Regions from separate parts of the Cohnella hashimotonis genome, predicted to be linked through region 1. Evidence: riboswitches for the same ligand, from Rfam matches in the RefSeq annotation. Region 1 holds a riboswitch; each other region holds the start of a gene.
The links. A riboswitch is a leader RNA that binds a small molecule or an ion and turns the genes downstream of it on or off. The one in region 1 is predicted to bind cyclic di-AMP.

Region 1 (5,404 bases):
GCCCATCCAGAGCAGAGTCGGCAGCGAGTCGAGCACGACGTAACGGATGCCGCCTTCGGTCTCGATTCTGACATAATCGGGAACCGGCGTAGGTGCGTTTTTTTGATAAAAGGACTTGCCCGCATAGCCTTCGGGAAAACGAATCGTCGTTAAAAAACGGCCTTCGCTGTGAGGCAGCAGATAGGGCGCCAACTCCGCCAGCGTTTGGACGTAGCGAAGCTTATCGATGCCCATGTCTGGCCAGAGCAGTTTGTCGGGATGAGAGATGAGCAGCTCGCGGTCGCCGAGCCGAAGCGTGACCGGGGACATCGTGGCCGGTGCCATAACGCGTTCCTCCGTTCTGAAGCCATCCCTTTGAAGAGACGGCGCTCTCCCTAGTTTAGCCGGTAATCCGGCGCCCCATCCCTATGGCCATCCCCATGGCCCTTCCCGACAGCCGTCCTGGCGACTCGTTTGTCGGAGCGATTGGCGGTTACTGACCGCCTTGCGATCAAACCGCATTTTCCGCACTTTTGCCTCCGCACGCTCATACAACAATAAGGAAAGCGCTTGGGGAGGGATCGCTACGGATATGCCGCTGCTACAGCACGCAGGCGCGCTGTTGTCGCTCGCTTTAGTATTTTGGACGGGGTCGTCGCTGTTCGCCGTACTCCATCCCGGAACCGTGCTCGTCCTCACTCGCGGCGGTCAAGATCGGGAGGCCGAAAGTCAGGGGACGGCGCCTGAAAGTCGTATACGGCTGCAAGGCGGCTTGATGAGCTTGGCGGGATTGCTCCTGCTGGCGCTGCCGATGCTGATGTAGCCCGGTTGACGCCCGGATGTCGCAACATTAAAAAGAATGGCGCCGCAGTCAAGTGCTTGACTGCGGCGCCATTCTTTTTTTGTTATTCAGATCAGCCCGTGAACTCTTGTACCCATTCGCCGTTGTAGTAGGCGACGCCAATCGATTTGAAGTTTGCGTTCAAGATGTTTGCCTTGTGCCCGGCGCTGTTCATCCACGCGTTCATGACCTCAGTAGGCGACTGTTGGCCCATGGCGATATTTTCGCCGGCGTAGTTATAAGATACGCCGAACTGCTTCATCATATCGAAAGGCGAACCGTATGTCGGCGAATTGTGATCGAAGTAATTGTTGTTGTACATATCCTTCGCCTTCGCGTCGGCGACCGTCGTCAGTTTGGCGTCGGACGCGAGCGCGGACAGGCCGGCTTTGGCGCGTTCCTGATTGACCAGATCGACGACTTGAGCGGCAAAGCCGGATCGCTGAACGCTCGTGCCGGAGCCCGTAGAACCACTGCCTGAACCAGCCGGTACGGAAGGCGAGGTCGTCGGCGACGGTTTGGCCGTAGGTGCCGGCTTAGCTGTAGGTGCCGGCGTAGCCGCAGGTACCGGCGTAGCTGTAGGTGCCGGTGTAGCAGTCGGTGCCGGGGGCGCCGTCGGTTTAGGCGAAGCCACGGGAGCCGTCGTCGGCTGGGCGGGAGCGGCAGGCGAGGTCGTCGGCGTCGCGACCGGCGTCGATGGCTTCAGTCCGCCAAGCGTACCGCCATTCATCTGCGACAAAAGCGATTGCCAGTCGAACGAGCCGAGCAATTGCTGAAGCTGCGAAGCGTCGATCTTATATGTGTAAGTCTGTGTCGTCTGGGTGCCGGCAGTCGTCGCAGCGTTCGCGGAAGCGCCGAACGGAACGGCGAGCGACAACAAGAGTGCGCCGGATACAGCCAGTTGACCGATACGTTTATTATTCATACGTGCGAATTCCTCCTTAGAATGTAAGCCTGCGAGGTTAGCTGACGGGTTAGGTCGGAGTACGCCCCGCCGCGGTTGCGGCTTCACCCCGTATACTTGGTTCCCCCGTGCCCTGTCGGGCTTCGGCTCGGATGTCTCACATTCTATCAGCGGAATCTCGCTAGTTCACGGCATAAATATTACCACGGCCTATATATTGGGAATTATGAAAACGGCCGGTCCTTGTCCCGCGCGGCTTTCGATAGGGCCGGTCGCCGGTTCTTAGAATATTCTCATCGTCTTTTTTAGCAAGCCGATAGCCCAAGGAAGCAAAAGAGCCATACCCCATCTTAACGGCTTGGGTACGGCTCCATACGCAAAACAAATTCTGATTTGTCGGTGGCTGGACTGGAGGAAGGCTGCCGATTAAGGCTGCGGCTCGCTTGCCTTCCGTCTGCGCGACGTCGCAGCCTTGGTGCTTGCGCCGACGGCTTCCTCGCCGCCCGCTGCGGCAGCCCCGGGTACGGCTGGCTTCGCGCGCGTGCGCTTCGGCTTGTCGGCCGCAGGCGCCGCACCCGCCTCGCCTGTATCGCCCCGTATCGCCGACTTGCGTCCGGCGCCTCGGCTGGCGGCCGCGCCGGCGGCTGGCGCGTCACCCGTCTTTACGGCGGCAAGGCTGGCCTGCAGCGCGGACATCAGGTCGATGACGTTGGTCCGCTCCGCCGCCGGCGCGGTGACTACGTCGAGGCCTTGCCCGGCGACCTTGCGGTTGATGGCGTCCAGCATCGCCGTTCGATAATCGTCCGTATATTTGGCCGCATCGAAAGGCGCGGACAGCTGCTCGATCAGCAGCTTGGCCATGTCCAGCTCGCGGTCGTTGACGTTCTGGCTTTGCGGCAGGCCGGGCACGCCCGAGATCGCGCGGATCTCGTCCGGATAGAACATCGTCTCCATGCAGATGCAATTGTCTACGCAGCGAATGGCGGCGAGACTGCTCTTGCTGCGAATCGCGATCTTCGCGATGCCGATCCGCCCCGATTGACGCATCGCTTCGAGCAGCAGACCGTAGGCGCCGGCGCCGGCCTGATCGGGAGACAGATAGTACGTTTTTTGATAGAACATCGGGTCGATCTCTTCGAGCGCGACGAAGTCGAGGATCTGGATCGTTCGCGTATTTTCCGGCTTGATGGCCTCGAGCTCGTCTTCGTCAAAAAGCACAAACCGTCCCTTTTCATATTCGTAGCCCTTGGTGATTTCCTCCCACTCCACCGCACGTTCGCAGTGCGGGCAGCTTTTTGCGTAGGAGATCGGCGTGCCGCAAGCTTTGTGAATTTGCCGCAGATGAACGTCCTTGTCCTCCGTTGCGGTGAACATCTTCACGGGCACGTGCACGAGCCCGAAGCTGATGGCGCCTTTCCATACCGTATGCATGACGCTTAGCCCTCCTCATGATCCCTATATGCCTTCAGGATTCCCATCGTCGTATGTAGTTCATACCGTCTGGGCATCCTGTACCGGACGATCTTTCAATTCGATACGAACAACCTTGGGCGAAGGGAGCGACGTTCATGAGCGAAGACGGCGCAGCGGACGGTCGGGACCACATTTACGAAGGCCGCGACAACTACGACATGGACATCGACCGGATGATCAACGAGGGGCTCGGCGGCGGTCAGGTGACTTTTGACAACGGGCTTATCGAGGAGACGACAACCGATACGATGCGCGAAAAAGAAGGGGACGATCCGTCATGAATACGCAGCGGGCCAAGCAAATTTTCGAATCGAAAGATATGATTGCCGTATCGCTGGAAGGCCAGCCGGTTTGGATCGAAGAGGTGGATGAAGCGAACGGCATGGCGACGGTTCAAGTCGGGCAGAAACCGACAAACGTGCAGACGGTCGCTGTCGACCGCTTAACGGAGTAGCGCGGGGTTGGTCAAAATAGCGGCGAGGTCCCACGAAGAGACGCTGTACAGCGTCTCTTCGCCATGAATGGCACCGAAGTCCCGCCAAGAAACGCTGTACAGCACTTCTTCGCCACGGTTGGCACCGAAATCCCGCAAAGAGACGCTGCCCAGCGCTTCTTCGACACGATTGGCGCCGAAGTCCCGCGGATTCTTAATTCTTGTCGGGGACGTCGAATTCGGCAGCAAGTTTAACCTTCGTTTTCCCGAACGTCGCTTCTTTCACGACGCGATAGCGTCCGGGCTCCGGCCAGGATTCAAGCATTTTGAAGCCAAAGCTGGCCTCATAGCTTTCGCCTTTTTGAAGATGGGCCAAATTGGCTGTAAAAGCGATATCGGCTTTGTATGGGACAATGATCCATGTGCCGTATGCCTGCTTCTCGATCATGTAGTCGGAGCCGCATTCGAGAATCTGTTCGCCGAGGTTGCGCATCTCGATCCGGTAGGCGGCGACCGCCCCATCCTCGTTATTCCCCGACGGCAGCGGGTCTAATAGAAGCTCCGCGCCATAATCGGCTGTTTCTACGTTCGGCGCAAGAATCAGCTTAGGCACGACGGCCAGCTCCATCTCTGCGCTTCCGCATCCTGTCACCATATAGGTATCCGCCTCAGCGCCGCCCCTTTTCTCGATGCCGCCGCAAACTGCGGTTGATGTTGCGCTGCCGCCTTCGAGCCGCTGCTCTCTTGTTAGCTGAACGGACTGTCCGTCGAACTCGGCGGTCATCACGATCGGTTCTGCTTCCGCCGGATAGGTCACGACTTGGACGACTGCGGACCGCCGCTCCGCGACCGACTGCACGAACGCTGCGAGCGGTCCGGGGTTGAGGATGCGTCCGTCCGCTTCGACGACGGCACCCCTCGACAGTGCTGCTTTCCGCGACCAATCGGTGTCGACGGTTCTCGCGCATGCCGTAGACAGGATTGCAAGTATCGCCGCAGCGACAATGAAGCAGCTCCGCGCAAACCTCCGAAATACTCGCTCGGTAGGCACCATCTCTTTTTCTCCTTTGTCAGGTCCATAATTGGAGTTTCCTTACAAATGAGACGCGATATGTTTCCTGAAGGTTGCTTCTTCCCGGCAGAAAGCTCGTTTTCGCCGCATATGCGAACGAAGCAAGGAATAGGTATGAGGATGCGCTTCGCTGCGACGACTCAGGCGCGGAATCGGCGACGCAGCGTTGCGGCGGGAGTGGTCGCGGTCCAATGCCGGATAGGAGATTAATTGGCGATTAAATTATCGCCGCCAGGCGCCCGTCCGATGTTTGGAAACGCTATCTCCCGGGTAAGGTATTGTATATCCAACTTATGCAAGAGAAGGGAGAGCATTCATATGGATCGGCATACGGAAGGCTGGAGCGACAAAATTAAAGGTGCGGTCAACCAGGCTAAGGGCGAAGCCAAGGACCAATGGGGCAACCTCACCGACGATCCCGGTCTCCAGGCAAGGGGCAAGTGGGATAAAGCCAAAGGCAAGGTTCAAGAGCAGATCGGCGAGTGGAAGGAAAACACCAAGTCACGCACCGATCACTGACGCGATCCTCCTTATATACGGTTCCGCAGGGCGTATGAGCTTGCGGGACAAAAAAGCGCAGCCTAAAGGCTGCGCTTTTGCTATAATCTAGCAAGTCGGCGAATAGAGAGACGATGCCAGGCATACAATCGATATGGACAAGGACAGGCCAGTAGGCCTGAAGGGGCGGTTAATATGGAAAAG
Region 2 (5,404 bases), 410 kb from region 1:
TTTCATGTTTTATTCAAAGCTTCTGCGGCAATCCGGTTGATTGAGGGAAATAGATGCATTGTTGCTTCCGGCGGCAGACGTCGCAGCGCGAGAGACGCAATTTATGTACGATACGAATGCGCAAAATTAGCTAATGCAAAGCGCCGCACGCTAAAACAAACAAACATACTGGGACGCCCTCTCCATGAGTCTTTCCCGACGATCCGCACGAACGGGTTGTTCCATGCCGATCAACTGCTGCAGCGCGGTTCGAGCCAAATGCGAATATACGTCGTTTCCGCAACATCTCCGCTCTAGCTCCTGCGCGTCGAAAGGCTGTTTGGCAATCAGTATCTTCCGCAAGCCATTCGACCAGGTCACCCAATCGGACGGCTTATCGCAAGCTTCAAGCACCCACTCGCTCGCGACCGGTCCGGCATTCGTGGATAACAGCAAATGAATTCGATCGCAGTCGAGGTCTCTTTGAACGAAGGGTACGATGAAAAGCTCCAGCTTAAAGATGAGGACGACTGGCGATGAGCTTGCCGGAGCGGCCGGCGTTTCGATGGCTTGCACTTGCATGTTACGGTATCTCTCCCTTCGAGCCGCGACGGCTTGCCATTTATGATAGGCCGATCCGCTCGATCTGTAAAATGCAGCGATAGTGGATAGGCTTATCTTAAAGGCAAATTTTTCAGCCGCAGTAAAGCAAGGCTCGTAAAACCACTCATTTTGCGATAAATCTCGTCGTCTCTTGCATTTGCTTTGGCATTGGCATTTGTTCGGTCAGTTTCGCGAGCCAATTCCGCTATCAGTCCCGCGAACGAAAACGATAACCGACGCCCGGCTCCGTCAGTATAAACTGCGGCTGCGTCGAATCCGCCTCCAGCTTTTTGCGCAGGTGGCCGATGTACACGCGCAGGTAGTGGCTGTCGGACTCGCTATGCTGATCGCCCCACACCTGCTGCAGCAGGTGCCGCTGGGTGACGACTTTGCCGGCGCTCACGGCCAGCAGCTTGAGCAGGTCGTATTCGGTCGGCGTCAGCTTGACCCGCTCTCCGTTCAATTCGACGACGCGATGAATCAGATCGATGGTCAGCGCGCCGAACGTCAGGACCGGCTCGTTAATCGATTGAGAAGCCGCATGCCGCAGCGCCACCCGGATGCGGGCGACGAGCTCGCCCATGCTGAACGGCTTGGTCACATAATCGTCCGCCCCGCCGTCCAGCGCCACGATCTTGTCTTCCTCCCGATCCTTGGCCGTCAGCACGATAATCGGCGCCAGCGACCATTCCCGGATGCGGCTGAGCACCTCCAGGCCCGGCAGATCCGGCAGCCCGAGATCAAGCAAAATCAAATCCGGCCGAACCAGCGCCGCCTGCTGCAGCCCTTCCTCGCCGGTCGCCGCCTCGTGAATGACGAATCGGTATGCCTGTAAAGTTACGCGAAGCAGCTTGCGAATTTGCGGCTCGTCATCCACGATCAAAATTCGTGCGCCTTGCTCATTCATCGCCATCGTTCTCCGTTTCCTGTTCCTTTAACCGATCCTGCCGGTCCTGCCAGTCCCGCCGGTCCTGCCGTTCGCCGGCATCGCCCAGCGGAAGCGCGATCGTCATTACCGTGCCATGCGGCTCGTTGCGCCTTCCCGATATCGTGCCGCCGTGCAGCTCCGCGATTCCTTTGCAGATGGCGAGGCCCAAGCCCGTGCCCGTTACTTGCCTCGTGGCATCGGCACGATAAAACTTGTCGAATATCCGCCCGTATTCCTCCTCCGCAAGTCCGATCCCCTGATCGGCCACCGCAATGACCAGTGTGTCCGAGTCGAACGACACCGCGATGTCGATCTCGCTGTAATCCGGGCTGTACTTGATCGCATTGCCGACGACGTTCGCCAGCATTTGCTCCAGCAGCACTTCGTCGCCCGATACCAACGGGACGTGTTCGGGCAGCCGCACTCTAAACTTGCGATGCTCCTTGTAGTCCTGAACCTGGGCCAGCGTTACCCCGACCAGATCCTCAACGTCGCACCAGTTTCTCCGCAGCCGCAGCATGCCGCTCTCGAGCTGCACCATGCTGAGCAGATTTTTCACCAGCCGGTTCATCCGCAGCGCGCCGTCGCGAATATTGATCGACAACTCCTTCCGGTCCTCGGAGGTGAACGGCGCGTCGTCCGACGCCAGCACGGTGGCGGAGCCGATGATCGCGGCAAGCGGCGTCCGCAGCTCATGGGAAACGGAATCCAGGATCGCCGTGCGCAGACGTTCCGATTCGGCCGTCAGATGCGCGATCTTGGCTTCCTCGGCCAGCTTCGCGCGGGCGACGGCGCTAGCGGCCAGTCCGCCAAGCGCCTCGAGCATTTCTCGCTGTCCGGCAGTAAACAAGCTCTTCCGCTCCTTCAGATTAAGCGCGAGCACGCCGTATACGCGCTCCTCGGTTCGCAGCGGCAAATAGCAGCCGGGCGCGTCGCGCAGCGTATGCGAGCCATAGCCGATCGCTTCGCCGTGATCGAAGGCCAGCTTGGCGGTCGCTTTTTCCGCTTCGCCTCGTCCCCAATCGCTATCCGCGGCGGAGCGGTGGCTAAGCACCAGAGTGCCCTTTGCGTCCGGCATATAAATGGCGACCTCGCTGCCCATCGATTGCGCCGCTTGACGGGAGACGTTATCGAGCAACACGTTCACGTCGGTGATCGCGTTCATCTGCCTGCTCAGCGTATATAGCGCCGTCGTCTGCGCTTCTCTCTGCTTGGCATAAAGCAACTGCTGCTTGAGCCTTGAAGCCAGGCTGGCGGTCAGCGCGGCGACGGCCACGTAGACGGCGAACGATACCAAATAACGCAGGTCCGCCACCGAGAAGCTGAGCGTCGGCGGGACAAAAAAGAAATCCAGCGCGACGATCGCGAGTACGGCCGCATAGATCGCAGGGCGAAGACCCCACCAGACCGCGCTGACGAGGATCGGAAATAAATAGATCAGCGCAATATTCACCAGATCGAACGCGAGGCCGAGCACATGCATGACGACCGTCATGAGCGCGACCAGAAGGGTGATGCTTGCATAAGGCCGCCAGCGCGCCCATAAAGCTTGCAGGTTCCGCACGAATTTACACTTCCCGCCCGCACGAATTTCCGGACTCGTTTTCCTTAAGGTTACTGTAAACAGCGAAGAAAATAAACCGTAAAGAGGTGTAAAAATACTATAAAAATCACTCATAATCTTAATAATATTCAGTATTCGAGAGAAAACGGGAGAACAGTACCTTTTTTATTTCCATTTCTATCGATTTTAATCGAATATCCATTTAAATCCGATTTGGGTTCCTTTACAGCAAGTTCAGCCGGGCGTAAGATACGTGCAGAACGGTGCCTGGCTAGCACGGAGGCAGCGGATTGACGGTTTGATGAGGGAAGGGATTGCGAGACTGTTTTAACAAATGGCTTTCACAAAATCGTTAGACGCTGAATCCTGGAACGAGCAGGAACGGGGGAACCAATCGGGGCCATATACGGCTCCACGGGGTGAATCGCCAGGCACATGACAGTGCCCGGCGTAGGGCGGCTCTCGCGCCCGAATCCGACAGCTAACCTCGCAAGCGTATCGGAGAGGCAACACTTGTCGCGCGCGATCCAAGACGACGGTCTTGATCAGAAGCCGCGGGAAAGGTTCCTCCTTTGCCGGGCTTCTTTTTTGTTGCCTTCTTCCTACTTAGGAGGGGGAGCTTATGGAACAACGTCGTATTTTAGTGGCTGCGTCGGATGCGGCGGGGAGAGACTTCATTCGCCAGGCGCTGTACAAAAAGCTGCCTGTAGCCGCGCTTACGAACAACGGCAGAGAAGAAAAGGCGCTGCGGAAGATCGGAGTAAGCGAAGTTGTGCATGTAAATACTTCCTGTATCAACGAGAACGCCGCCGCGCCCGCATTTCCGATCGGACGGGTGTTCATTTTCGAATCCAGCCTGCCGCTGACCTGCCGGTATTTGCAATGGGCGACCGGGTGCTCGTGTCTTGCGATTACTGTCGTTACGCATGCCTGGCATCCGGAAGTCATTTACAAAAAGCTGGGCGCGAGATACGTGGTGCGTACGCAAACCGGGGAAGTCGGATTTTTGCTCAGCCGTCTGCTCGATTGATTTTAAAAAGGAGTGTATGACCTTGCTCGATATTTGGATGACGTTGACGTTACTCGCCGCCTTTGCGCTTGTCGCCGGATTCGTAATCTGGTGCGACAAATCGATCGACGATGCGGGAGGCGAGCGCGCATGACGATCGTGCTGATTTTCACCGGCCTGCTGCTGATCTACCTGGTGTACGCCTTGCTGCACCCGGAGAAATTTTAACGATACGCTTATCTGAGTCGCTTTAGCCCAAGGAGGAAAGGCCATGGATCTCTTGCAAATCGTCATCGTCATCGGCATTCTCGTGCTGATCGCCAAGCCGCTCGGAAATTATGTTTTCCACGTCTTCTCCAACGCTCCCAATCGGACCGACGGACTGTTCGGCTGGGCCGAGAAGCCGATCTTCGCGATACTCGGACTTAAAGTCCGTCCGGGGATGAGCTGGAAGCGGTACGCGCTCAGCTTCGTCGCGACCAACTTCGTGCTCGTGGCGGTCAGCTACATTCTGCTGCGGATACAAAGCGGACTGCCTTTCAATCCGAACGGCATCGGCAACATGGAGCCGACGCTGGTCCTCAATACGGTCATCAGCTTCATTACGAATACGAACCTGCAGCATTACAGCGGCGAGACGGGCTTAAGCTACTTTTCGCAGATGGCGGTCATCATGATGATGATGTTCACGTCCGCGGCGACCGGGTTCTCGGTGGCGGTGGCTTTTGTCAGAGGCATTACGAGCAAAGGAAGGACGCTGGGCAACTTCTTCGAGGACTTCGTCAAATCGCACACCCGGATTTTTTTCCCGCTTGCCATTCTCGTAACGCTCGTATTGGTGGCGCTGCAGGTGCCGCAAACGCTGGATCCGACGCTGTCGGTGACGACGCTGCAGGGCGCCGCGCAGCAGATCGCTATCGGACCGGTCGCCTCGCTGGAAGCGATCAAGCATCTGGGCACGAACGGCGGCGGCTTTTTCGGCGCGAACTCGGCGCATCCGTTCGAGAATCCAAGCGCGTTGACCAACGTGATCGAGATTCTGTCGATGTGGGCATTGCCCGCGGCGCTGCCCTTCACGTATGGCCGATTTGCGAAGAGCCGCAAGCACGGCTGGGTTATTTTCTCGGCGATGATGGCGCTGTTCCTCGTGTTTCTGACGGTCGCCTACACGGCGGAGAAGAGCGGCAATCCCGCGCTGGAAGCGCTCGGCATCGACGCTTCGCAGGGCAGCATGGAAGGGAAGGAAGTTCGCTTCGGCATCGCTCAGTCCGCGCTGTTCACGACGGTGACGACGGCGGCGACGACGGGCACGGTCAACAAT
Region 3 (5,404 bases), 5.6 Mb from region 1:
CATCAGCATCGACGCTCCGGCCGCTGCGGGGGAGGTAACGGCGCTGACGTACGATTCCGTGTCCGGACAGCTCGCGTTCGTCCCCGCGGCGATCTCCGTCTCCGAGGGCCGGCTGACGGCGGCGATCCGGACGCCGCACAACAGCCTGTATGTGCTGGCGCAGACCGGCAAGTCCTTCGCCGACATCGCGACCCACCCCGATCGCGCCGCGATCGAAAAGATGGCAGCCAAAAAGCTCGTGCTCGGCGCCGGAGCAGGACGGTTTCAACCGGACCGGACGGTGACGAGAGCCGAATTCGCGGCCTTGCTCGCGAGAGCGCTCGGTCTGCAGACGCTGCCCGCAGCGCCTGCGTTCGCCGACGTGAAGGCAGGCGCCTGGTATGGCGCGCCGGTAACAACGGCGGTGAGCGCGGGCCTGATCTCGGGGTACGGCAACGGGAGCTTCGGTCCGGGCGGCGTCATCAATCGTCAAGAGTTGGCTGTCATGCTTGGCAGAGCGATCGCTTATGCGGGTGGGCTGCCTAAGGATGCTGGGAAGGCAAGCTCCGGCGCTTCTGTCGATGCGGCGAAGATTCCCGCCTGGGCTGCCGCCGACGCGCAGGCGCTGCTCGCTGCAGGCATTATGCGGAACAGAGCGGACGGCTCGTTCGCGCCTGCAGCTCCGGTTACCAGGGCCGAGGCTGCCGTATCGCTCATGCGGATGCTGGAAAGGCTGCAGCTCATTTAAAGTCTTTTTCGAAATAACGCCCTGTCCTCCTGTTTGCCGGGAGGCGGGGCGATTTTTTTCGATTCTCATCCAAACGCGGAAAGCCGAAGGCGTAGAAACTTCAATAAATCGAGCGCGAACGTGCGCGACTGCGATAATGCAAGAGCCGTATGAATGTAACCGTTCTCTTGCCGTGTTAAAAGGCTGCCGCGCTGTTTCATCCCCTTCGGCGGCAGTTTACATGAAGATGGAACGTAACGTATGATTCATTTCGTGATTCAACATCCTAATCGCTGAATCCCGCACAATGCGGGAACGGGGGAACCAACCGGGTGCCGCACATGCGCCCAGGGGTGAATCGCTTGGCTATGCCAGGCGTAGGGCTGCTTGCCGGGCCCGAATCCGACAGCTAACCTCGCAAGCGTCCGGAAGAGGAACCTGCGCCGCTATTCGCTTAAGAATAAGCTGCGGGAGATCCTTTCCTGCGGCTTTTTTTTGATGCATTTCCGCGGTGCCGGTACAGCAAAGGAGATAACCCCATGGTCAGCAAAGTTAAAAGGCTACTGATCGGCAGACCGATGAAAAGCGCGGAGATCGAAGGCGCCAAGCTGGGAAAATTCAAGGCGCTGGCCGTCTTGTCGTCCGACGCGCTGTCGTCTGTCGCGTACGGTACGGAGCAGATTCTGATCGTCCTCATGGCGGCAGGCTTCGCGGCTGTCTGGTACTCGGTGCCGATCTCGCTGGCGGTGCTCGGCCTTTTATTTATTCTCATCCTGTCTTATCGCCAGACCATTTATGCCTATCCGGCCGGCGGCGGCGCCTATATCGTGGCCAAGGACAATCTCGGCATCTCCACGGGACTTCTGGCCGGAGGCTCGCTGCTGGTCGACTATATATTGACCGTTGCGGTCAGCTCGTCCGCAGGGACGGACGCGATCACGTCGGCTTTCCCTTCGCTGCACGAACATCGCGTCCTTATCGCGCTCGTCATCATCCTGATCCTGACCGTCATGAACCTCCGCGGCGTGACCGAGTCCGCGTCTGTGCTCGCGACGCCGATCTATCTGTTCGTTGTTGCCATCTTCGTGCTCATCGCCGTCGGCATCATCAAGTATGCAACGGGCGGCGCACCCGCTCACGTGCCGGAATTCGGCGCTGCGGTGTCCAACGTCAGCCTCTTCCTGCTGCTCAAGGCTTTTAGCTCGGGCTGCTCGGCGCTCACGGGCGTCGAGGCCGTGTCCAACGCCATTCCCAACTTCAAGAAGCCGGCCGAACGCAACGCCGCCGCTACGCTGATCATGATGGGCACGATCCTGGGCGCGATGTTTATCGGCATCAGCTTGCTCGCTTACTGGTACGGCGTGGCGCCGGACGAAAAGCAGACGGTCGTCTCGCAAATCGCCGAATCGACGTTCGGGCGGGGCACGATCTACTACGTCATTCAAGCGCTGACTGCGCTGATTCTCGTGCTGGCGGCGAATACGGCGTATTCCGCGTTCCCGCTGCTGGCGTTCATGCTGGCCAAGGATAAATACATGCCGCACGCCTTCATGGTTCGCGGCGACCGGCTCGGCTACTCGAACGGCATTATTTTCCTCGGCGTATTCTCCGCGCTGCTGGTCATTATTTTCCACGGCAACACCGAGAACCTGATCCCGCTATACGCCGTCGGCGTCTTCATCCCGTTCACGCTGTCGCAGCTCGGCATGATGGTGCGGTGGATCCGGCTCCGTCCGCAAGGTTGGGTGACGCGCCTGATCGTCAACACGATCGGCATGCTGACGACGCTGAGCATCACGCTCATCTTCATTTTCACCAAGTTCACGCATGTGTGGATGGTGTTCGTCTTCCTGCCGGTCGTCATGTGGACATTTTTCGCCATCGCGCGCCACTACCGCAACACCGCCGACGAGCTTCGCATCGACCCGACCAAGGAGAAGCCGTGCATCAAGGGCAGCACGATCGTCGTGCCGGTCGCGGGGGTCACCCGCGTCGTCATGAATTCGCTCAGCTATGCCAAGTCGCTGACCGACAACGTCGTTGCCGTCTACGTCGGCTTCGATGACGAGGAGATCGAGCGCATGGAAAAAAGATGGGCCGACTGGGATCCCGGCGTCCGGCTCATCACGCTGAGATCCAGCTATCGCAGCATTATCCGCCCGATCATGAAGTTCATCGACACAATCGAGTGGAAAACCGCCGAAACGGACCACATCACCGTCCTCATCCCGCAGTTCATCGCCAAGCACTGGTGGCAGCACATTTTGCACAATCAGTCGAGTCTGCTGCTCCGCGCTTATCTGTACAACCAGAAGGACGTCATCATCGCGACCGTGCCTTACCATTTGCGCCGCTGACGTCCATCGTGAGCCATCCAACCGTCTCGTCCGCGATTTTGCGGGCGAGTCGGTTTCGTTTCGGGCAAAATCAATCGACAGGGCACTGTTATGGCGCCATACAATGCCTAACCCCGCCGGATAACGATGTGCGGCATCGTTATTCCGTGCGCTGAGGCCGATTTTCGACCAATAAGAATGTGCCGCATCGCTATATCGCCCAACCTGCGCACGAACCGCGCCACCCGCCAAACGCCACCCCGCAAGCACCGTCACACCAATCACCATCACACCAATCACCATCACACCAAGCACCATAACACCAAGCACCATAACACCAAGCACCATAACACCAAGCACCATAACACCAAGCACCATCACGCCAAGCACCATCACACCCAGCGCCACCACGCCAGGTTCCGCAACGCTTTCTGTGGTCTCGGTCCCACCACGCCGATGAATCGTAATTCCGCACACACATCGCATAGGAATGTACATCGTCGGACTGGCTTGTAAGCGCTTATAATTTAAAGGAAGCATCATCCATATTCGGGAGGAGGAGGTTTGTGGCAGCGCGGGCTTTATCGGGCATCTCTGATCAGCCGCCCAGGTCGGAAGGGAAAAAAATCGAGTTATCCATTTAAAAGGAGGCAGATGATGTTCATGCAACTGCATACGGGGAAACGGAAGCCGTGGACGGCTTCTTTGCTGGCTCTCGCGCTGATGGCCGGACTGCTCGCCAACTTGGCCGGGCTTCAAGCATCCAAGGCTTATGCCGACGGCCCGAATCTGGCGGCGAACAAACCTGTGACCGCAAGCTCATACGCAGATGTGTACCAAGCGGGCAATGCCGTGGACGGCAACGCCGGCACCTACTGGGAGAGCGCGAACAACGCATTTCCGCAATGGATTCGAGTTGACCTGGGCGCAGCCTCTACTGTTAATCAAGTCGTGCTGAAGCTGCCGTCCGGATGGGGGACGCGCTCCCAGACGCTGTCCGTGCAGGGCAGTCTGAACGATTCGAGTTACAGCACGCTTGCGGCCTCCGCGTCTTATTCATTTAACCCGGCTACCGGCAACGCGGTGACGATCAGCTTCGCCGCCGCCAGCGCGCGCTACATCAAGGTTAACTTCACGGCCAACAGCGCTTGGCCGGCCGGTCAGATATCCGAATTCGAGGTGTACGGCGCCGTCACGCCGCCGGCCAATAATGTGTATGAAGCAGAGGCCGCTGCGCTGTCCGGCGGAGCCAAAGTAAACACGGACCACCCGGGGTACACGGGGACTGGGTTCGTCGACGGCTATTGGACGCAAGGCGCGCAGACGCAGTTTACCGTCAATGCCGCAGCCGCCGGCAACTACGCGATCGCGCTCAAGTACGGCAACGCGAACGGCGCGGCCAGAACGCTGAGCGTTTACGTGAACGGCACGAAGGTCAAGCAGACGACACTCGCCAATCTCGCCAATTGGGACACGTGGGGAACCCAGTCCGAGACTTTTGCGTTGAATGCGGGCAGCAACACGATCGCCTATAAGTACGATACAACCGATTCGGGCAACGTCAACCTGGACCAAATCGCGCTGACAGCGGTATCCGCAACCCCGACGCCGACAGCTACGCCTACCGCGACCCCGACAACCACCCCGACCGCAACGCCAACCGCCACCCCGACGGCTACGCCGACAGCTACGCAAACCGCCACCCCGACGGCCACGCCAACCTCTACGCCTCCGCCATCCGGCTCTAACCTGGCGCAGGGCAAGCCGATCGTCGCTTCTTCGGTCAACTGGACGTACGCCGCGACTAATGCCAACGACGGCAGCACGGCGACTTATTGGGAAAGCAATGCGAACAGCTATCCCGCCACGCTGACCGTCTCGCTCGGCGCCAATGCCAGCATCTCGCAGATCGTACTGAAGCTTAGTCCGGACAGCGCCTGGGCGACGCGCACGCAGACCATCCAGGTGCTCGGCCGCGATCAGAACGCGACGACGTTCAACAACTTGGTCTCGTCCGCGCAATATACGTTTAACCCGGCAACCGGCAACACGGTAACGATCCCCGTGAACGCTACCGCCAGCGACGTGCAGCTGAAGTTCACGGCCAACACGGGCGCGACGGGCGGGCAGGTCGCCGAGTTCCAGGTCATCGGCGTACCCGCGCCGAACCCGGATCTGACCGTGACGGGCCTATCCTGGACGCCGTCCGCGCCTGTCGAGACGGACAGTGTCAGCCTGACAGCCACCGTTAAAAACATAGGCACGCTGGCTTCCGCGGCGACGACCGTCAACTTCTACCTCGGCACGACCAAGGTAGGCACGGCGAACGTGGGCGCGCTCGCGGCAGGCGCTCAAGCCAATA
Region 4 (5,404 bases), 200 kb from region 1:
GGACAGGACGAATCGAGGAAAGGCAGACGCGAAGAGAAGAAAGCTTCTCTCGACGCGGCTGCCTTTTTGCTTTTTAAAAAATAACTGCACGGTAATCGCCAACTAGGCTATACTACCAATAATATGCAATTTCAGTCCGTTATTCGATTCCAAGGGAGTACTGTCATGTCAGCCTTTCTCCGTCAGTTCCGCTATTGATCCTCGCCGGTTGTATTCTCCTCGCAGGATTCGTCGTTTGCATCGTTGCTTTGATATCAGAAATTAGAAACTGGGACTTTCGTTCGCGGCCGCCGCTCCGTTTCTGATCGCAGGATACGTCGTATACGCGCGGATCGAAACGCGGAAGCTTGCGGAGACCAAGCAAAGCATGCAGCGATGGCCGCCCGGAGCTTTGCGACAGCAGAAGTGGAAGCAGGACCAAGACCAAGAACATCGGATGATCATCGATCCGCCGCAATCCAATCAAAATCGTTAACCGAGGAGCGCTCACATGCTCGCTTTTTTGCGCCAATTCGGCCCCCTCGTTCTCGCCGGCTGCATCCTCATCGCCGGTCTTTTGACGAGCGCCATCGCCTTCTTCTCCGGGTTTCATAACCGCGAATACGTCGCTCTAAACGCTAAAACGGTCGTCCATTTAAAGCCGGGCGAATATGAGATTTTTTATGAATGGATCGGCGATATAAACGGAAGCAGCGCGTCCGCCCCCATGCCAAGCCATCCAAGCGGCCGGCTGTTCGATCAGGTAATCGCCATGGTAGACGATGGAAGGATATCCCTTGATTTGACGGAGGATACGTCGGATGCCCTATATCTTAAAACGTATGAAAGGCGATCCGATGTATCGCTTTGATGTCGGGCAAAAAGGGGCGTACGGCATCACATTAATCAGCAATACGCCGGGCCTGGAGGGGCAGGTCCGGTTTGCTGTGATGAGCGACGTGATCCATTTACTGCTGTTGGCGCTCCAAAAATGGGGGCTGTTTTTTGCGGCCGCCGCTCCATTCTTGCTCGCCGACTTTGTCATGCATATACGTCTGGAGCGGCGTAAGCTCGTCAAAACAAAACTGGGCGCGCATCCCGAGATTACGCCGCAAGTCCTCTAACGAGAGAAGCCTGCGGACGAAGCCGATCCGCCCTTTCTCCGTTGGTGAAGCCAGGCGATCCCCATTGCGACGGCAGCCGGCAGGAGAACGCTGACCAAGCCTGCGAGATTGTCGGACGACAGCCCGTCGGACAGCATCTGGACGGCCATCAGGGTAGAATCGAGAACGACGTGGGCGAATATAACGGTTAGCAGGCCGAATCGCAGCATAAACCAGGCGAACAGGGCGCCGATAATCATGAGCTCGATGAAGCGGGTCTGCCACGGAAAAACGGCATAGCCGACGTGGCCGAACGCCCATACGGCGGTCGCGGGCAGAACGGCGATTGCCGTCAGCGCTCTGGAAACCGCGATATGGGAGCCTGAAGCGTCGTGCGAGCCTGCCGGTTTGGATCTGATGAAAACGCCGAGCCATTTGCGTACAAGGCCGATGCCGAAAAAGCGAGTCTGGATCTCCTCCGAGATGCCGGCGCACCAAGCAAGCAAGGGAAGCAGCCAAGGATAATACATATTGTAGGCGGATTGGCTCGGATCGGAGCCGTAATAGGTGCCGAGCATCAAGCCAAGCGCCGTCAAAACGATCGCCTGGGCGGCAAGCAAGATGACGGCGAGCATATAGCCCTGCTTCATGGCGGTCATGATCTGGCTGCCGTAATCCGCGTCCTGCCAGCGCGGCCAGAGCGAGCGGCCCAGCGAGCGCCACAGGCCGTCGCCGCCGACGGCGGCGAAGTACGTGAGCAGCGCCTGAATAAACAGAATGACGACATTCGTAACGAGCAGCGCCGACACGTTGTTTTCCGAGGCGATCGCATTCATGTCAACGGATGATGCCCGCAGTCCCGGGCGCAGGTTGAACATAAAACCCGCATACATGACAAAGAAGGCTGCGGACAAGAACAGCCCGCGTTTGAACGACGTCCATCCCCTGCAGGCCGCGGCGTAAATAACGGCGAGCACGAACATGACGATCTGCGGCAGCAGGAAGCCGGTCATGGACAGCTTGTCGGCGATTTTGCGCTGCTTCGCAATTTCGTCCGCGAATGCCTGGGGCAGCGCGTACCGGTAAGTAAGCACCTTGTCGGGCTTTACGAGCAGCTGCACATGCGCATCCGACAAGCCGGTCTTGCGGCTCTGCAGAACGACCGACCCGCCCGGCGTCAGGCTGCCGGTGGGCTCCCAGGCCGAGGCGTCGTAGTCCGGCTGCGTCTTCAGCCACGCGATCGCTTCGGCTGTCCGCGCGTCAACGTCGCCTGTGGCCGCTTTGTCCACATCGGTCATGGCATCGCCGACGCGCGCCCAGCCGACGACCTTGCCCGTCTCCATGTGGATGGAAACGCGGTCAACGCTGCCGTCGGCCGCATGGATATCGACCGCGTATACGTCCGTCGGATAGCGCGCATCCCAGTCGCGGTCGTATTCGTCGGTCAGCTTGTGCTTGGTCATATAGGCCGCCATCCGGTCGTCGCCCACATGCGTAATCGTCGCGTCGGACCCTTCGCCGAGATCCATCCCCCAGTGCTCCGCGGCGTAAGCAAGGCCGATCCGCTTCGCCTCCCCGCGGCCGATCGCTTTGGATTCGCCTTTCATAGCCGGCGCGATTGCCGGCAATACTTGCATGAACAGGAAGATAAGAAGGCCGATTCCGGCGGCGACAGCCCATTTGGATGATCTCAAATTATCCACTCCGATTCCGAATTGATCTGAAAAAGCGTATACATCCTCTATTTATCGGCAATAGCTGGCCCTTCCGCTTATTATCGATAGGAATTGAAGCCAAAACAAGAGAAAGAGCTAGAATCCCCGTAAAAAAGCTGTTACACGGCCTAATAACGTCCGTATATCCTCATACAAGGCGATTTTTCGCATTTCTGCTGTTGTGCGTACCTATCGGACAGACTATAATGCGGTGTAATGTTTTTTATGGCATCCGAACCATCGTTTCTCCATCATACTACCCAGCCGAATTTCCGCAAAGAAAACGGGGGAACCACTTAAGCTTTTCCGGGGTGAATTCTGCGCGCGTCAAGCGCCGGATAGGGCAGCCTGATCTGGCCCGAACCCGTCAGCTAACCTCGTAGGCTGCCAGACAGGATCGCCGTGCGCCAAGGCACTGGAGCTCCAGTGTCTTTTTTTGCGCGCTTTTTCAACCGTTTGCCGACATGAGGTGAATCGTACTTGCTTAAGAAAATCATCGGCTGGCTATATGCTTCCCCGCCGCGCGTGCTGACGATCGGTTTCGCCTTTATTATCGCCGTCGGCGCGCTGCTGCTCAGACTTCCGATCTCCACAGTGTCCGGCGAGCCGACGCCTTGGCTAGAAGCTTTTTTCGTCTCCAGCTCGGCTACCTGCGTGACGGGTCTAATGCGGCTTGATACGATTGGATACTTCTCCGTATTCGGCCGCTGGGTCATCCTTGTGCTCGTGCAGCTCGGCGGACTCGGCTTCATGACGATGGGCACGCTGTTCGCTTTTTTCGCCGGACGCCGCCTCTCGCTCAAGGATCGTCTCGTGCTGCAGGAAGCGATGAACCAGGGCAGCCTCGAGGGCATCGTTCGTCTCGTGAAGCGCGTCCTCATTTATGCGCTCTGCATCGAGGCGGTCGGCGCTCTGCTGTTTACCTTCCGGTTCATGCACGAGATGCATTTCAGGCAGGCGCTTTATTATGGCGTGTTCCACAGCGTTTCCTTTTTCAACAACGGCGGCTTCGATCTGTTCGGCAATTTCCGCAGCATGGCCGGGTACGTCGGTGATCCTTATATGAACATCCTTGCGATCGCGCTCGTCGTGCTCGGGGGCGTAGGCTTCGTCGTTTTATCCGACCTGGTGGAGCTGAGGACGCGACGAAAGCTGTCTTACCATTCCAAAGTCGTGCTCTGGGTATCGGCGTTTCTCATCGTGCTCGGCACTGTCACCATCCTGATCTTCGAATACACGAACGAGCTCACGTTCGGCCCGCTGTCGTTCGGAGACAAGGTGCTTGCGGCAGCGCTGCAGTCCGTATCCACCCGCTCCGCCGGCGTCAGCACCGTCGATATCGGCTCCTTGCGGGACGCGACGCAGTTTGCGATGGTGCTGCTCATGTTCGTCGGCGCCTCGCCAGGCTCCACCGGCGGCGGCATCAAGACGACTGCGTTCGCGGTGCTTGCGGCGGCTGTCTGGGCGATGCTTCGCGGCCGCACTGACGTCGTGCTGCTCGGACTGCGCGTCGAGCGGGCCAAAGTCAACCGCGCGATTACGGTTACGATGCTGTCGCTGGCGATCGTCATCACGTCCGTCATGATCCTCTCGATTACCGAGGAGCAGGCGTTTCTGGTCATACTTTTCGAAGTCATGTCCGCCTATGCGACGGTCGGATTGTCCGCCGGGATAACCGGTGACTTGTCGGCATTCGGCCAGGTTCTCATCATCGTCCTCATGTTCATCGGGCGTCTCGGCCCGCTGACGATGACGTACGCGCTGGGCTCCAAGTCCGGGCGCACGCTGTATCGCGAGGCGGAAGGCCGCATCATTATCGGGTAAACCTAGCGTGAAGGAGGAGAACGGCTTGCACAAAAAAATGTTCACATGGCTGGTTGCCTCTCCTCCGCGGACGCTGGCGCTCGGCTTCGCCTTGATCATCGGCCTGGGCTCCTTCCTGCTGCAGCTGCCCGCCGCTTCGAGCGCCGGCGTGCAGACGCGATATATAGACGCGCTTTTCACGGCGACTTCCGCCACCTGCGTCACCGGCCTGGTCGTCGTCGACACCGGCGACCACTACTCCATGTTCGGTCAGATCGTCATCCTGGCGATGATCCAGATCGGAGGTCTCGGCTTCATGTCGATGGCGACGTTGTTCGCGATCTTCCTGAAGCGGCGCATCTCGCTCAAGGAACGGCTGATCCTCCAGGAGGCGCTCAATCAGAGCAGCATCGAAGGGATCGTACGGCTCGTCCGACGCGTCGTGCTGTATGCCCTGTCGATCGAAGCGGCAGGCGCTTTGCTGTTCACGGCTTGCTTCCTTAGAGATATGAGTCCGGGAAGAGCGATATACTACGGGATCTTTCATGCGGTCTCCTTTTTCAACAACGCGGGGTTCGATCTGATGGGAAGCTTCCGCAGCCTCACTGCCTATGCGGGCGATCCTTGGGTCAATCTGATCGCGATGGCGCTCATCGTGACGGGGGGCCTGGGCTTTGTGGTGCTCTCCGACTTGACGGACCTTCGAGGCGGCCGCAGGCTGTCCCTGCATTCCAAGGTCGTCCTGACCATGTCGGGATCGCTGATTCTGTTCGGCGCCATCGTTATTCTCGCATTCGAATACTC

Region 2: another riboswitch for cyclic di-AMP. It lies ahead of KB449_RS05925 (hypothetical protein); the one in region 1 lies ahead of KB449_RS04375 (CAP domain-containing protein).
Region 3: another riboswitch for cyclic di-AMP. It lies ahead of KB449_RS26755 (APC family permease); the one in region 1 lies ahead of KB449_RS04375 (CAP domain-containing protein).
Region 4: another riboswitch for cyclic di-AMP. It lies ahead of KB449_RS05185 (TrkH family potassium uptake protein); the one in region 1 lies ahead of KB449_RS04375 (CAP domain-containing protein).

The regions. Positions count from the first base shown of each region.
Region 1 is NZ_JAGRPV010000001.1:1,125,909-1,131,312, forward strand. Features, by position in the region: gene ligD (non-homologous end-joining DNA ligase) at 1-324, opposite strand, end outside; gene KB449_RS04370 (hypothetical protein) at 572-802, shown strand; gene KB449_RS04375 (CAP domain-containing protein) at 894-1,745, opposite strand; cyclic di-AMP (ydaO/yuaA leader) riboswitch at 1,756-1,883, opposite strand; gene ku (non-homologous end joining protein Ku) at 2,151-3,155, opposite strand; gene KB449_RS04385 (hypothetical protein) at 3,293-3,478, shown strand; gene KB449_RS04390 (H-type small acid-soluble spore protein) at 3,475-3,651, shown strand; gene KB449_RS04395 (hypothetical protein) at 3,640-3,879, opposite strand; gene KB449_RS04400 (immunoglobulin-like domain-containing protein) at 3,845-4,681, opposite strand; gene KB449_RS04405 (CsbD family protein) at 5,021-5,221, shown strand; gene KB449_RS04410 (hypothetical protein) at 5,396-5,404, shown strand, end outside.
Region 2 is NZ_JAGRPV010000001.1:1,540,762-1,546,165, forward strand. Features, by position in the region: gene KB449_RS05910 (hypothetical protein) at 151-561, opposite strand; gene KB449_RS05915 (response regulator) at 791-1,495, opposite strand; gene KB449_RS05920 (ATP-binding protein) at 1,482-3,074, opposite strand; cyclic di-AMP (ydaO/yuaA leader) riboswitch at 3,422-3,585, shown strand; gene KB449_RS05925 (hypothetical protein) at 3,697-4,104, shown strand; gene kdpF (K(+)-transporting ATPase subunit F) at 4,234-4,311, shown strand; gene kdpA (potassium-transporting ATPase subunit KdpA) at 4,355-5,404, shown strand, end outside.
Region 3 is NZ_JAGRPV010000001.1:6,726,555-6,731,958, reverse strand. Features, by position in the region: gene KB449_RS26760 (M4 family metallopeptidase) at 1-727, shown strand, start outside; cyclic di-AMP (ydaO/yuaA leader) riboswitch at 988-1,145, shown strand; gene KB449_RS26755 (APC family permease) at 1,246-3,063, shown strand; gene KB449_RS26750 (galactose-binding domain-containing protein) at 3,700-5,404, shown strand, end outside.
Region 4 is NZ_JAGRPV010000001.1:1,324,831-1,330,234, forward strand. Features, by position in the region: gene KB449_RS05170 (hypothetical protein) at 164-592, opposite strand; gene KB449_RS05175 (hypothetical protein) at 801-1,103, shown strand; gene KB449_RS05180 (CPBP family intramembrane glutamic endopeptidase) at 1,100-2,776, opposite strand; cyclic di-AMP (ydaO/yuaA leader) riboswitch at 3,050-3,197, shown strand; gene KB449_RS05185 (TrkH family potassium uptake protein) at 3,278-4,621, shown strand; gene KB449_RS05190 (TrkH family potassium uptake protein) at 4,659-5,404, shown strand, end outside.